2 regions of the Microbulbifer sp. 2205BS26-8 genome follow, and region 1 is predicted to be linked to the other one. Evidence: predicted binding sites of a transcription regulator. Region 1 holds the regulator's gene; the other holds the start of a gene.
The links. Region 1 encodes LexA, which represses DNA repair genes until DNA is damaged. Its sites were predicted from a motif close to ACTGTNTNTANANACAGT; they were not measured.
Positions count from the first base shown of each region.

Region 1 (5,867 bases):
CGCAGCCGGCCTCCAGGGCAGCCCGAATTCTTTCCCCATAGCCGCCAATGATAGCGGCACCTTTCATGGAAAGGTCATCGCTAATGATAACCCCGTCAAAGCCAAGGCGTCCCCGCAGGATATCCTGTAGCCAGTAGCGGGAAAAGCCCACAGGCCGGTCATCGACATTCACGAAGTGAATATGAGCCGGCATCACTGCGTCCAGCTCCGAGGTACCGATACAATCAATAAATGGCAAGGCATCGGACTCCATCACCTGATCCAGGGTGCGCCCATCCTCTGGCAATTCCATATGGCTGTCTTCAAGCACGTGGCCGTGGCCGGGAAAATGCTTGCCGGTAGCCGCCATGCCCGCCTCCCGCATACCCTGAATAAATGGGCGTACAAATGCCGTCAGGCGTTTCGGATCTGCGCAAAAACTGCGGTCGCCAATGACCCGACTGTATGCATCATCTGCATCCAAAACCGGCGCAAAACTGAAATCCACTCCCACTGCCAGCAATTCCGCTGCCAACAGCCAACCCACATCCCGCAATTGCTTTTGTGAGGCTCTTGCGGACAGGGACTGCAGGGATGGCAGACGGGTAAATTCATCGCGAAAACGCTGGACCCTGCCCCCTTCCTGATCGACAGCCAACAACAACTCCGGGCGCAACGCACGGATCGCCGCGATCAACTCCTGCAATTGGGCCCGGTTGTGGTAGTTACGCGCGAAAAAAATCACCCCTCCCACGAGTGGATGCTGCAGCAATTCACAATCCTCACTGGAAAGTTCAAGTCCCTCGATATCGACCATAACCGGTCCCAGCGGTGCGGACATAATAAGCTCCTTGAATAGTTCCGCCGCCTGAACACCCCTTTCAGAGGCTATGTTTCAACAACCTGTAGCATGGCAGCGGCAGCAGGCACCAGTCGTTCCAGGGTCTCTGGCAAACTGCTCTGCGCACCAAAATCCTCTCTCAGGATAGCCTCTATGGCATCGAAACTCGACAGCGTAAAGATGGTTGCACCCAGCATGAAGTACAGGCGCCAGTAGAAGGTGACAGGGTCTATCCCGGGGAGGGCCTCTGCCAGCAGACCGGCAAAACGGCGGTAGCTATCGCCATACCGGGACACGATAAAACGGCGCAAATGCCCCTGGAACTGCGTATAGGCCAACCCTAAAAGGCGCATGAAACGCTGGGGATCGCGACCATGTTCGCCGAGGCTGCCGAGCCCCACCCGGTAGAGACTCCCCAGCAGGTCTTCCACACGCAGGTGTCGACCAGATGCAGCACACCCGTCCAGTTCTGACTCCAGCGCGCAGGTGAACGGGGTTAAAAAACGTTCAAACACCGCCTGAATCAATGCCTTCTTTGAACCAAAATGATAATTGACGGCGGCCAGGTTGACCCCGGCCGTGCTGGTGATTGTCCTTAAGGATGTCTCGGTAAAGCCGCGCTCCGAAAACAGGATCTCTGCGGCGTCCAGTATGCGGATAACGGTGTCCGTATGGCTCATAAGCAGTCAACCAGGATTTAAAACAGGTGTTTGATTCTGGCCAGACTAGCACACTCCACCGCCGGTCTGTCGACACCCTATTCTACTCCCATATCCCGATCAATCATTGAGGCTGTGATCAGGAGGGGGTAGCGGTTGGGAGCACGTTGTCGATAAAGACCGCTCCTTTGGAAGAAGTATGGTTTGCTCAGTTATCGCTAACCCGGTCGTGGCATACATTGCCGGGTCATTGCAATACAAGCGGCGCAGCCAGCAGCTCCGGGCCGGCGCGAGTCACAAAAGCAGCCAGTTCAATTGCGCTGTTTTTTAAATGCGACGCTTTGTTTGCCGGTTAAAATACGAGATGGAGGCAGGCGCGACACACGGGAAAAATTCTGCTTACTCCTGGGGCCGCATAAATTGCAGTATCAGGTCTGCCGCCTCCTCTACCGTTTCCACGATGTGGAATAAATCCAGATCGCCTGCATCAATGCAATCTCGCTCCAAGACCGTATCCACCAGCCAGTTGTAGAGACCACGCCAGTAGTTTCTATCCACTAATACAATGGGAAACCGTCGCACTTTTTGTGTCTGAACCAAAGTTAATGCCTCAAACAATTCATCCAAAGTACCGTAGCCCCCCGGCAGACCCACAAAGCCCACAGCGTGTTTGACAAACATAAATTTACGCACAAAGAAATAACGGAAATTTAAACTGATATCCTGATACGGGTTGGCTGTCTGCTCAAAAGGAAGCTCAATGTTCAACCCAATTGAAGTGCCCGGCAGGGCAAAAGCTCCGCGATTACACGCCTCCATCAAACCCGGTCCCCCACCGGTGATTACCGAAATACCCTCTGCGGCCAATAACTCACCGAGCTTCACACCTTGCCGGTACTCGGGACTACTCTCGGTAAAGCGCGCGCCCCCAAAAACCGTAACCGCGCCACTAAGTGCGATCAGACGTTCAATGCCATCTACCAACTCCGACTGTATGCGCAGCACCCGCCATGCCTCAGCCATTTTTGCATCCAGCATCGTTCCCTCTCTGTCAGGCCTTTCAACAAGCGTGTTTCATTCCCAGTTTTCATAACCAATGTAGCAGCATATACAGCGGGGGTGCATTGGGATTGCATATACATCAATTCTGTATATAATCCCAGCAACTGTATAAAAATACAGAATATTAGGTAATCCCATGACCAATCTCACTGCCCGACAAACCCAAGTACTAGAGCTGATCAAAACCTATTTGGAAGAAACAGGTTATCCGCCAACCCGGGCGGAAATTGCCCAGGAGCTGGGCTTCCGGTCACCCAATGCCGCAGAAGAGCACCTGAAGGCCCTGGCGCGCAAAGGAGCCATTGAGATGGTCGCCGGCGCTTCCCGCGGCATTCGGATTCCCGACCACCAATCCGGCCTTCCCATCATTGGTCGCGTTGCCGCAGGTCACCCCGTTCTCGCGGCAGAACACATCGAGGACTATTGCGACCTTCCTGCCAACTTCTTTCGCCCGCCGGCAGACTACCTGCTCCGGGTACACGGGATGAGTATGCGCGATGCGGGCATACTCGACGGGGATCTGCTCGCGGTACAGAAAACCGAGCAGGTCAGGAATGGGCAGATTGTTGTGGCACGTATTGACGAGGAGGTCACCGTGAAACGTTTCCGCCGCAAAGGCAACCAGGCGGCGGTGCAGTTACTGCCTGAAAATGATGATTTCGACATCATTCAGGTGGATATGCGGGACAACCACTTTGTGATTGAAGGGCTGGCGGTGGGCGTCATTCGCCAAACCCCTTGATTTGATCACGCCTTAATACGAAAAACAGCGGCCGTTGGCCGCTGTTGAAACCTCTCCGGGATAACCCCTCGATCAATGGATCGTATGGTTAGCCAGCAGTGATTCCTCGTCTTCCTCAAAGTAACCCGGCTCCAGCTCATCCAGATTGTGTACAGCCTCAATGCCCGCTTCCAGCATAGCCCGGGCAATAGCCACCTTGTGTTTTCTCATAAACTGGAGACTCTCGGCTGAGAAATGAATACTCACCAGAGGGTCCTCCTTGTGGCCGCTGCGACGCAAAGCCACATCGCCATTGGCCAGTTCGATAATCTCATAAGTTTCGGAGGACATTTGCTTTTCCTTCACCACAAATCAATTTGCGCCCAGTGTAACACAGGCTATTTATAAGTTTCAGTGGGCGCAGGCAAGCGAAGCAAATGGTACACAGGTACACTTAACACTCCTCCAAACTGGCACGCTGCCTGCGCACCAATTCTCTCAGAGCACCATGCCACTTCAGCAGAATTTCAGCAGAAAGCGCACCGGATGTGGGGGCGGCCATACTGCGCAGTGGGATCAGGTTTGCCTCTTTCCGCGCGGATTCCATTGTGGGTGTGGGAGCAAGCTGCTGCAGCTTTCTCCAGCCTTGAAGCAGCTTGCTTAACCAGCTATCTGGATCAGCATAGAGCAAGGATAATTCCCTGGCCTCACTACTGACCACTCCCCGGCTCTTGAGACTATCCAGGATTACTTGCAATGACTCGGGCTCGAAACCCAATTGCAATTCATTTGCCAGCTCAGCGAGGTAAGCCTTGTAGGCTTTCCACAACTGAAACAGGGCTGCCTCTTGCAGGGCCCTGTTTTGCAAGGCAGATTCACCAGACAACTGTAACAACAGCTGGCATTTGCGCAGCGCAGAGACAACCAGACCCGTATAGAGATTCGTCATTGACTGCCTTGAGCGGCTTTCTTGCGCGGGGGTTTACGTTTGGCAGCGGTGCTTTTATCACCGGGCTCGACCTGCCAAGTGCCCTCGCGATAGAAAGCACGCCATCCTGTCGCTTTGCCCCCCTCCTCAGACTGCACATATTGCTGCTGCATCTTGCGACTGAAACGCACCACCGTGTCCCGCCCCTCGTTGTCTTTGAGCGGGGCAGAGAAAAGGAAGCTGTACTTGGGGTCGATTTCGCTCTGGTGAGGCAGCAACTCTTTGACCAGGGGGGCGCGTGTTTCGCGTTTTTTAGGGAACTGACTGGCGGCCAGGAAAAGCCCGGTGGCACCGTCGCGCAGAATATAGTGGTCATCCACTTTCAAGCACGCCAGCTCCGGCATGGGCACCGGGTCCATTTTCGGCGGCGCCGGCTGGCCATTTTTCAATAACTTACGGGTGTTTTTACAAGCTTCATTGGTACAGCCAAAGTACTTACCAAAACGACCAGACTTCAGTTGCATGTCACTGCCGCACTTGTCACACTCGATCACCGGGCCATCGTACCCTTTGATCTTAAAGGTGCCCTGCTCAATTGCATAACCGCTGCAATCTGGATTGTTGCCACAGATGTGGAGCTTGCGGTGCTCATCCAGCAGGTAGCTGTCCATGGCCGTGCCACATTTGGCGCAACGGCGCTTCTCGCGCAAAAGGCGGGATTCCGCTTCCTCATCTGTGTCCGCATCCACCGCCTCATCGCCAGATACCAGGTTCATGGTATTGACGCAGCGCTCCTTGGGGGGCAGAGCATAACCGGAACAGCCCAGGAATACCCCGGTGGAACCCGTGCGAATTTGCATATGGCGTCCGCACCTGCTACAGGTAATATCCGTGTCAGTCGGGGTATTGCGACGCATGCCCTTATCGGTAGACTGCGCCTTTTCCAGACGAGCGGAGAAGTCCCGATAGAACTCATCGAGTAACTGTTTCCAACCTTTCTCCCCCTCGGCCACCGCATCCAGGGACTCTTCCAGGTTCGCGGTAAAACCGTAGTCCATTAAATTTTTGAAGCTTTCACTGAGGCGATCGGTAACAATGTCGCCCATCTTTTCCGCGTAGAAACGCCGGTTTTCCAAACGCACATAGCCGCGGTCCTGAATGGTGGAAATGATTGACGCATAGGTGGAGGGCCGGCCAATGCCGCGTTTTTCCAATTCCCTCACCAGGGCCGCCTCACTAAAACGCGCTGGGGGTTTGGTGAAATGTTGTTTCGGGTCCAATTTCTGCAGGGCGAGCCTGTCGCCGACTTTTACGTCCGGCAGTTCCAGATCCTCCTCCTTTTTGCCCCCGGAAGGCGCCACTTTGAGGAACCCGTCAAAGCGGATAACCCGGCCGCGAGCGCGCAGTTCAAATTCGCCGGCGCTGACCACGATTGAGGTAGAGGTAAATTGTGCTGGCGTCATCTGGCAGGCGACAAACTGTTGCCAGATTAGGTTGTAGAGCCTTTCCGCATCGCGTTCTACCCCCGATAGCATATTCGGGCCCACACGCACATCGGAAGGTCGAATGGCCTCGTGGGCCTCCTGGGCCCCTGCCTTGCTGCTGTAGGTGTTAGGCACCTTCGGCAGATACGGATCGCCGTAGTGCTCGCCGATATATTCCCGAGCAGATTCCACA
Region 1 is NZ_JAVAMR010000005.1:35,311-41,177, reverse strand. It holds gene nagZ (beta-N-acetylhexosaminidase) at 1-820, opposite strand, end outside; gene Q5Y71_RS02810 (TetR/AcrR family transcriptional regulator) at 868-1,500, opposite strand; gene Q5Y71_RS02805 (TIGR00730 family Rossman fold protein) at 1,879-2,517, opposite strand; gene lexA (transcriptional repressor LexA) at 2,678-3,283, shown strand; gene Q5Y71_RS02795 (hypothetical protein) at 3,356-3,613, opposite strand; gene Q5Y71_RS02790 (DUF6586 family protein) at 3,717-4,211, opposite strand; gene topA (type I DNA topoisomerase) at 4,208-5,867, opposite strand, start outside.

Region 2 (5,867 bases), on a different contig from region 1:
CTCCCGGGAGGGTCGGGGTTTCGTTGACTCCGCAGGACATGGGATAATAACCGAAGAGATGGCTCGCTGACAGAATGGCGCTTTGATATCTCAGCCGATTATTGATTCCTGCTGCGGGCCGTTTCAAGTAAAGACTATTATTAGAATCCTGTCGGGAAACGTCTATTCATGTCAAATCAAAACCAGGAGTTGCGCAAGGCCGGCCTCAAGGTCACGCTGCCGCGGGTAAAGATTCTACAGTTGCTTGAAAGTACCACTGAACAGCACTTGAGTGCTGAAGATGTCTACAAGCTGCTGCTGGAAGCGGGAGAGGATGTGGGTCTGGCCACCGTTTACCGGGTTCTGACCCAGTTTGAGAGCGCGGGTCTGGTTATACGCCACAACTTCGATGGCGGCCATTCCGTGTTTGAACTGGATCGTGGGGATCACCACGATCACATGGTATGTACCGATACCGGTAAAGTGATTGAGTTTCACAATGAGGAGATTGAGGAACTACAGCGCCAGATCGCCGAAGAGCACGGCTATGAGCTGACCGGCCACAGCCTAGTGCTCTACGTTAAAGAAAAAGAACAGTAGGCACCGCGGGGTGTGACGTTTGCCACCCCCCCCTCTGTTCCCAACCTGCGCCAGCGGTTGGGGCTGTTACTGGCATGGGGGCGCGTAGTGTTCCGGGAATTTGCCGATTTTGTCCGCATAGAACGCCCGCAACTTATTCAGTTCTACCTCCAGGTTTTCACCCAGCTGTGCGATCGGGCCAATGCCCACCTCTTTCTTGCGGAAATTGATAAAGCCCAGTACCACCGGTACCTTGGCATTGCGCGCGATATGATAAAAACCGGTTTTCCAGCGCTCCGCCATACCGCGGGTGCCCTCTGGCGGAATCGCGATAATCAGTTCCTTATTCAGTCTGAATTGTCTGATAGTGGCTTCCACCAGGTTGTTGGCCTTGCTGCGATTCACAGCAATACCGCCAAACCAGCGCATGGGCCTGCCCAGTGGGAATTTGAACAGCCTGTCCTTGCCCATCCACTGCGGGGTGAGTTTCAGCTTGAGCGCGGCCAGGATAAAGAAGTAACCGTCCCAGTTGGTGGTGTGGGGAGCCCCCAGCAGCACGTACTTTTTCAACTTCAATGAGTGTTGGTTGCCTTTTACGCGCCAGCCGTGCAACTTCAGCAGCAGTTTGGCGATCTGGCGCATCAATGGGGTGACTACCGGGGTATTAAAAATGGTTTTCTGCATAAACTTGGCCGATGCCATTTGGGTGGAGCGCCAAGTATATGGTGACATCTGCCGCCAAACCCAGTCATTTCTGGTCTGCCCCGGCTTATGTTGCTGACAAACCGGCTATTTCCCCCCAATTGGGGAGTAATCCATGGCGCCTATGTACAAGGGGGCTCGGCCATGCATCTGTGCATTGGCCAGGCAGGCTGGTGGGCAGGGGGGAGTAAAAGCGGGGGCTGATTTGCACCCTTCGCGTGCTCAGACAGCCCGCGAAAGCATCTCTTCTGCGTGGGCCAGGGATTGGGCCGTGGCTTCTCCGCCAAGCATGCGAGCGATTTCTTCGCGGCGGTTATCCCCACTCAGTTCGCGCAGGGCAATAAAGGCACTGTCACCATCGGAGTGCTTCTCTACCAGGTAATGGCGGTGGGCCCGCGCTGCCACCTGGGCCAGGTGGGTGACGCAGATCACCTGGCCATTGCGGCCGCTGTGCACCTCGCCCAACTGGCGCAGCAGGCGCCCGACCACATCTCCAGTGGCGCCGCCGATCCCCACATCCACTTCGTCGAATACCAGGGTGGGGGTGCGCGAGGTTCGCGTCGTTACAACCTGAATCGCCAGGCTCACCCGGGAAAGCTCTCCGCCGGAAGCGATTTTGCCCAGGGGACGCGGCGGCTGTCCCGGGTTGGTGGTGATCAGCATCTCCACGTCTTCCAGACCGCGGCTGTTGGGCTTTGCCAGCGGGTGCAATGCCAGTTCCATACGCACATGGGGCATGGCCAGCGCCGCCAATTGCCGGTTGACCGCCTCGGCCAATTGTTGTGCGGCTTTGGTGCGCAGCTGGCTCAGTTTGCCGGCGGCCTTGCGGAATTGGCACTCCAGTTCCTCACACTCTGCGGCGCGTCGCTCAAGGGTATCTGCCGCGTTGATATCGTCCAGTTCTGCCTGTAGTCGCTGTTCCAGAACGGGCAGCTCCTGTGGTTGTATCCTGTGCTTGCGGGCTGTCTGGTAGATTGCGCTGAGGCGGGCCTCCACCTCGGCCAGACGTTCCGGGTCCACCTCGAAGCAGTCTATATGGCGCGACAGGGTGTCTGCCGCCTCATCCACCTGAATGCGCGCGCTGTCGAGCATCTGCGACACTTCCAGCAGGGCCGGGGCCTGATCCGGTAGGGTCGAGAGCAGTTGCAGGGCGCGGTGCAGTTGCTCAGCGATATCCCCTTCGCCGCCGGACAGCAGCGCCGCCAGCTGGTAGCCGCCGTTGAGTAGACCACCCGCTTTGGACAATTGGCGTTGCTCGCGCTCCAGCGCCTCGATCTCCCCCGTGCTCAGATCCAGTCGGGTCAGTTCCTGCAGCTGGTATTGCAGCAGGTGGCGTCGCGCTTCGGTCTCCTCGGCACTGTCTGCCAGGGCGCGGTAGAGGCGGTACTGTTCCTGCCAGGTCTTGAAACGGCTGCGGACTTCTGTGGCCAGTGTTTGGGTCTGGGCGAATTCATCCAGCAGGCGGCAGTGGGTTTCTTTATTCAGCAGGGACTGGTGTTCGTGCTGGCTGTGGATATCAATCAGTTGTTGCGCAAAAGCGCGCAATTGCAGGAGGGGTACGGGTTGGCCGTTGATATAGGCCCGCGAGCGACCGTCAGCGCCAATGGTGCGGCGCAGAATCACCTCTTGTCCCGCATCCATTTCTCGGGATACTAGCCAGTGTTCGGCGCTGGGGTGATCGGCAATATCAAAGGTGGCACTGATATCGGTGCGGCTGGCACCGGGGCGTACCAATTCGGCACTGCCGCGTCCGCCCAGGGCCAGCCCCAGCGCATCCAGGGTAATGGACTTCCCCGCGCCGGTCTCACCGGTGAGGGCGCTGGTACCAGGGCCGAACTCCAACTCCAGCTGTTCCACCAGGGTGAATTGGCTGATAGACAAATGCAGCAACATGGAAAACGCTTCTGTGTCTTTCTTTTTGAGGGCACTTTGGCCCGCCTATTGGTTATTTATACAGTATCTGTCTTCCGTTAGCTATAGCGCCAGTACCACATTACCCTGCCAGTGGGTGCTTACAGGAAAAACCTCTTGAACTGTGCGGTGTTGACCCCATATAGCCCCAGAGTCCGCCGGGCGGACCCAATCCATTACTGACAGAGTCGACGCGACGGAGAGAGCAGTGGCCAGAGAGCGCAGCGAAGATAACCAGATGACAGAGGGTGCGCAGCCGGAAGCGCTGGTGGATGAGCACCTGACAGAGACAGAAGAGGCGGTTCCCGCCGAGATTGAAGAACCATCCTCAACAGAGCGCCGGCAGGCCGAGGAAGCCCTGCTGGAAGAGGCCGAGAGCGCCGATGCTCTGCACGATGAAATCATCAAGCTGCAGGAGCAACTGGCGGTACAGAAGGATCTCGCCCTGCGTGCCCAGGCAGAGGGGCAGAATGCTCGCCGCCGCGCTCAGCAGGATGTCGAGCGCGCGCGCAAATTTGCGGTGGAGAAGCTGCTGCAGGACTTGTTGCCGGTTGTGGACAACCTGGAGCGCGCCCTCGCCACCATCGATACCGAAGGCGAGGCCAACAAGGCGCTGGTGGAAGGTATTGCGCTGACCCACAAATCGTTTATCGATACCCTGGCGAAAAATTCGGTGGAGGTTGTCGATCCGGCCGGCGAGCCATTCGATCCCGAATTGCACCAGGCCATGACCCAGGTGCCCAACGGGGAGGTGGAACCGAATACGGTTCTGGAAGTGTTTCAAAAGGGCTATCGCCTCAACGGCCGCCTGGTGCGTCCGGCCATGGTAGTGGTCAGCAAAGCACTGTAGCGGCGCCTGAGCCAGATAGCCTTGAATTTTATCAGCCGGCACCAATATAGCTGACATCAGGAATTATTCGCGCGATACACACAACAGTGCTGGCAGAGCGCATCAAACGAGGATTTTACAGATGGGAAAAATTATCGGCATCGACCTTGGCACCACCAACAGCTGTGTCGCGATACTGGATGGTGAAAAAGCGCGCGTGATTGAGAATGCGGAGGGCGATCGCACAACACCCTCCATTGTTGCCTTTACTGACGACAATGAAATTCTGGTAGGCCAGTCTGCCAAACGCCAGGCGGTGACCAATCCCAAGAATACCCTGTTTGCGGTCAAACGCCTGATCGGCCGCAAGTTCAAAGACGATGTCGTACAAAAAGACATCAAAATGGTGCCATACTCAATCGTCGAAGCCGATAACGGTGACGCCTGGGTAGAAGCCAAGGGCGATAAGAAGGCGCCGCCACAGATCTCCGCCGAAGTCCTCAAAAAAATGAAAAAGACCGCGGAAGATTTTCTCGGTGAGAAGGTGGAATCCGCGGTCATTACGGTGCCGGCTTATTTCAACGATTCCCAGCGCCAGGCCACCAAAGACGCCGGCCGTATCGCCGGGCTCGATGTGAAGCGGATTATCAACGAGCCGACGGCTGCAGCGCTGGCCTACGGCCTCGACAAGCAGGGTGGCGACCGCACCGTAGCCGTTTACGACCTGGGTGGCGGCACTTTCGATATCTCCATTATCGAAATTGCGGACGTGGATGGTGAGAAGCAGTTTGAAGTGCTCTCCACCAACGGAGATACCTTCCTCGGTGGTGAAGACTTCGACCTGCGTCTGATCGACTACCTGGCGGCCGAGTTCAAGAAAGACCAGGGCATCGATCTGAAAGGCGACCCGCTGGCCATGCAGCGCCTGAAAGAGGCAGCGGAAAAGGCCAAGATCGAACTGTCTTCCAGCCAGCAGACCGAAGTGAATCTGCCGTACATCACCGCAGATGCCACCGGCCCCAAACACCTGGTTGTAAAGCTGACCCGCGCCAAGCTGGAAAGCCTGGTGGAGGATCTGGTTACCCACTCCCTGGAACCGGTCAAAATTGCCCTGCAGGATGCGGATCTGTCCGCTTCCGGCGTAGACGAGGTTATCCTGGTCGGCGGCCAGACCCGCATGCCACTGGTACAGCAGAAAGTTACCGAGTTCTTTGGCAAAGAGCCGCGCAAAGATGTCAACCCGGATGAAGCTGTTGCCGTAGGTGCGGCCATTCAGGGTGCGGTGCTGTCTGGGGATGTGAAAGACGTGCTGCTGCTGGACGTGACGCCGTTAACCCTGGGTATTGAAACCATGGGGGGGGTGGCGACGCCACTGATTGACAAGAACACCACCATCCCGACCAAGAAGTCCCAGATTTTCTCCACTGCCGAGGACAATCAAACTGCCGTGACCATCCACGTGGTACAGGGTGAGCGCAAGCAGGCGTCCCAGAACAAATCCCTGGGCCGTTTCGACCTGGCCGATATTCCACCGTCGCCGCGTGGTATGCCGCAAATTGAGGTCACCTTTGATATCGACGCCAACGGTATTCTGCATGTTCACGCCAAGGACAAAGCCACCGGCAAGGAGCAGTCTATCGTGATCAAGGCATCCTCCGGCCTGTCCGAGCAGGAGATCGACAAGATGGTTGCCGATGCGGAAGCCAATGCGGAAGCGGACAAGCAGTTCGAAGAACTGGTGCAAACTCGCAATACCCTCGACAGTCTGATTTCAGCCACCAAGAAGACCCTGGAAGAAGCTGGCGACAAGGCAACTGCAGAGGAAAAGTCTGCGATTGAAGCGGCTATCTCCGAGGCGGAAGAGGCG
Region 2 is NZ_JAVAMR010000039.1:18,249-24,115, reverse strand. It holds gene fur (ferric iron uptake transcriptional regulator) at 169-579, shown strand; gene Q5Y71_RS12675 (1-acyl-sn-glycerol-3-phosphate acyltransferase) at 646-1,290, opposite strand; gene recN (DNA repair protein RecN) at 1,483-3,153, opposite strand; gene grpE (nucleotide exchange factor GrpE) at 3,380-4,021, shown strand; gene dnaK (molecular chaperone DnaK) at 4,143-5,867, shown strand, end outside.
Region 2: recN (DNA repair protein RecN) is a predicted target of LexA. The motif match lies at 3,201-3,218, and genes of this name have one in related genera.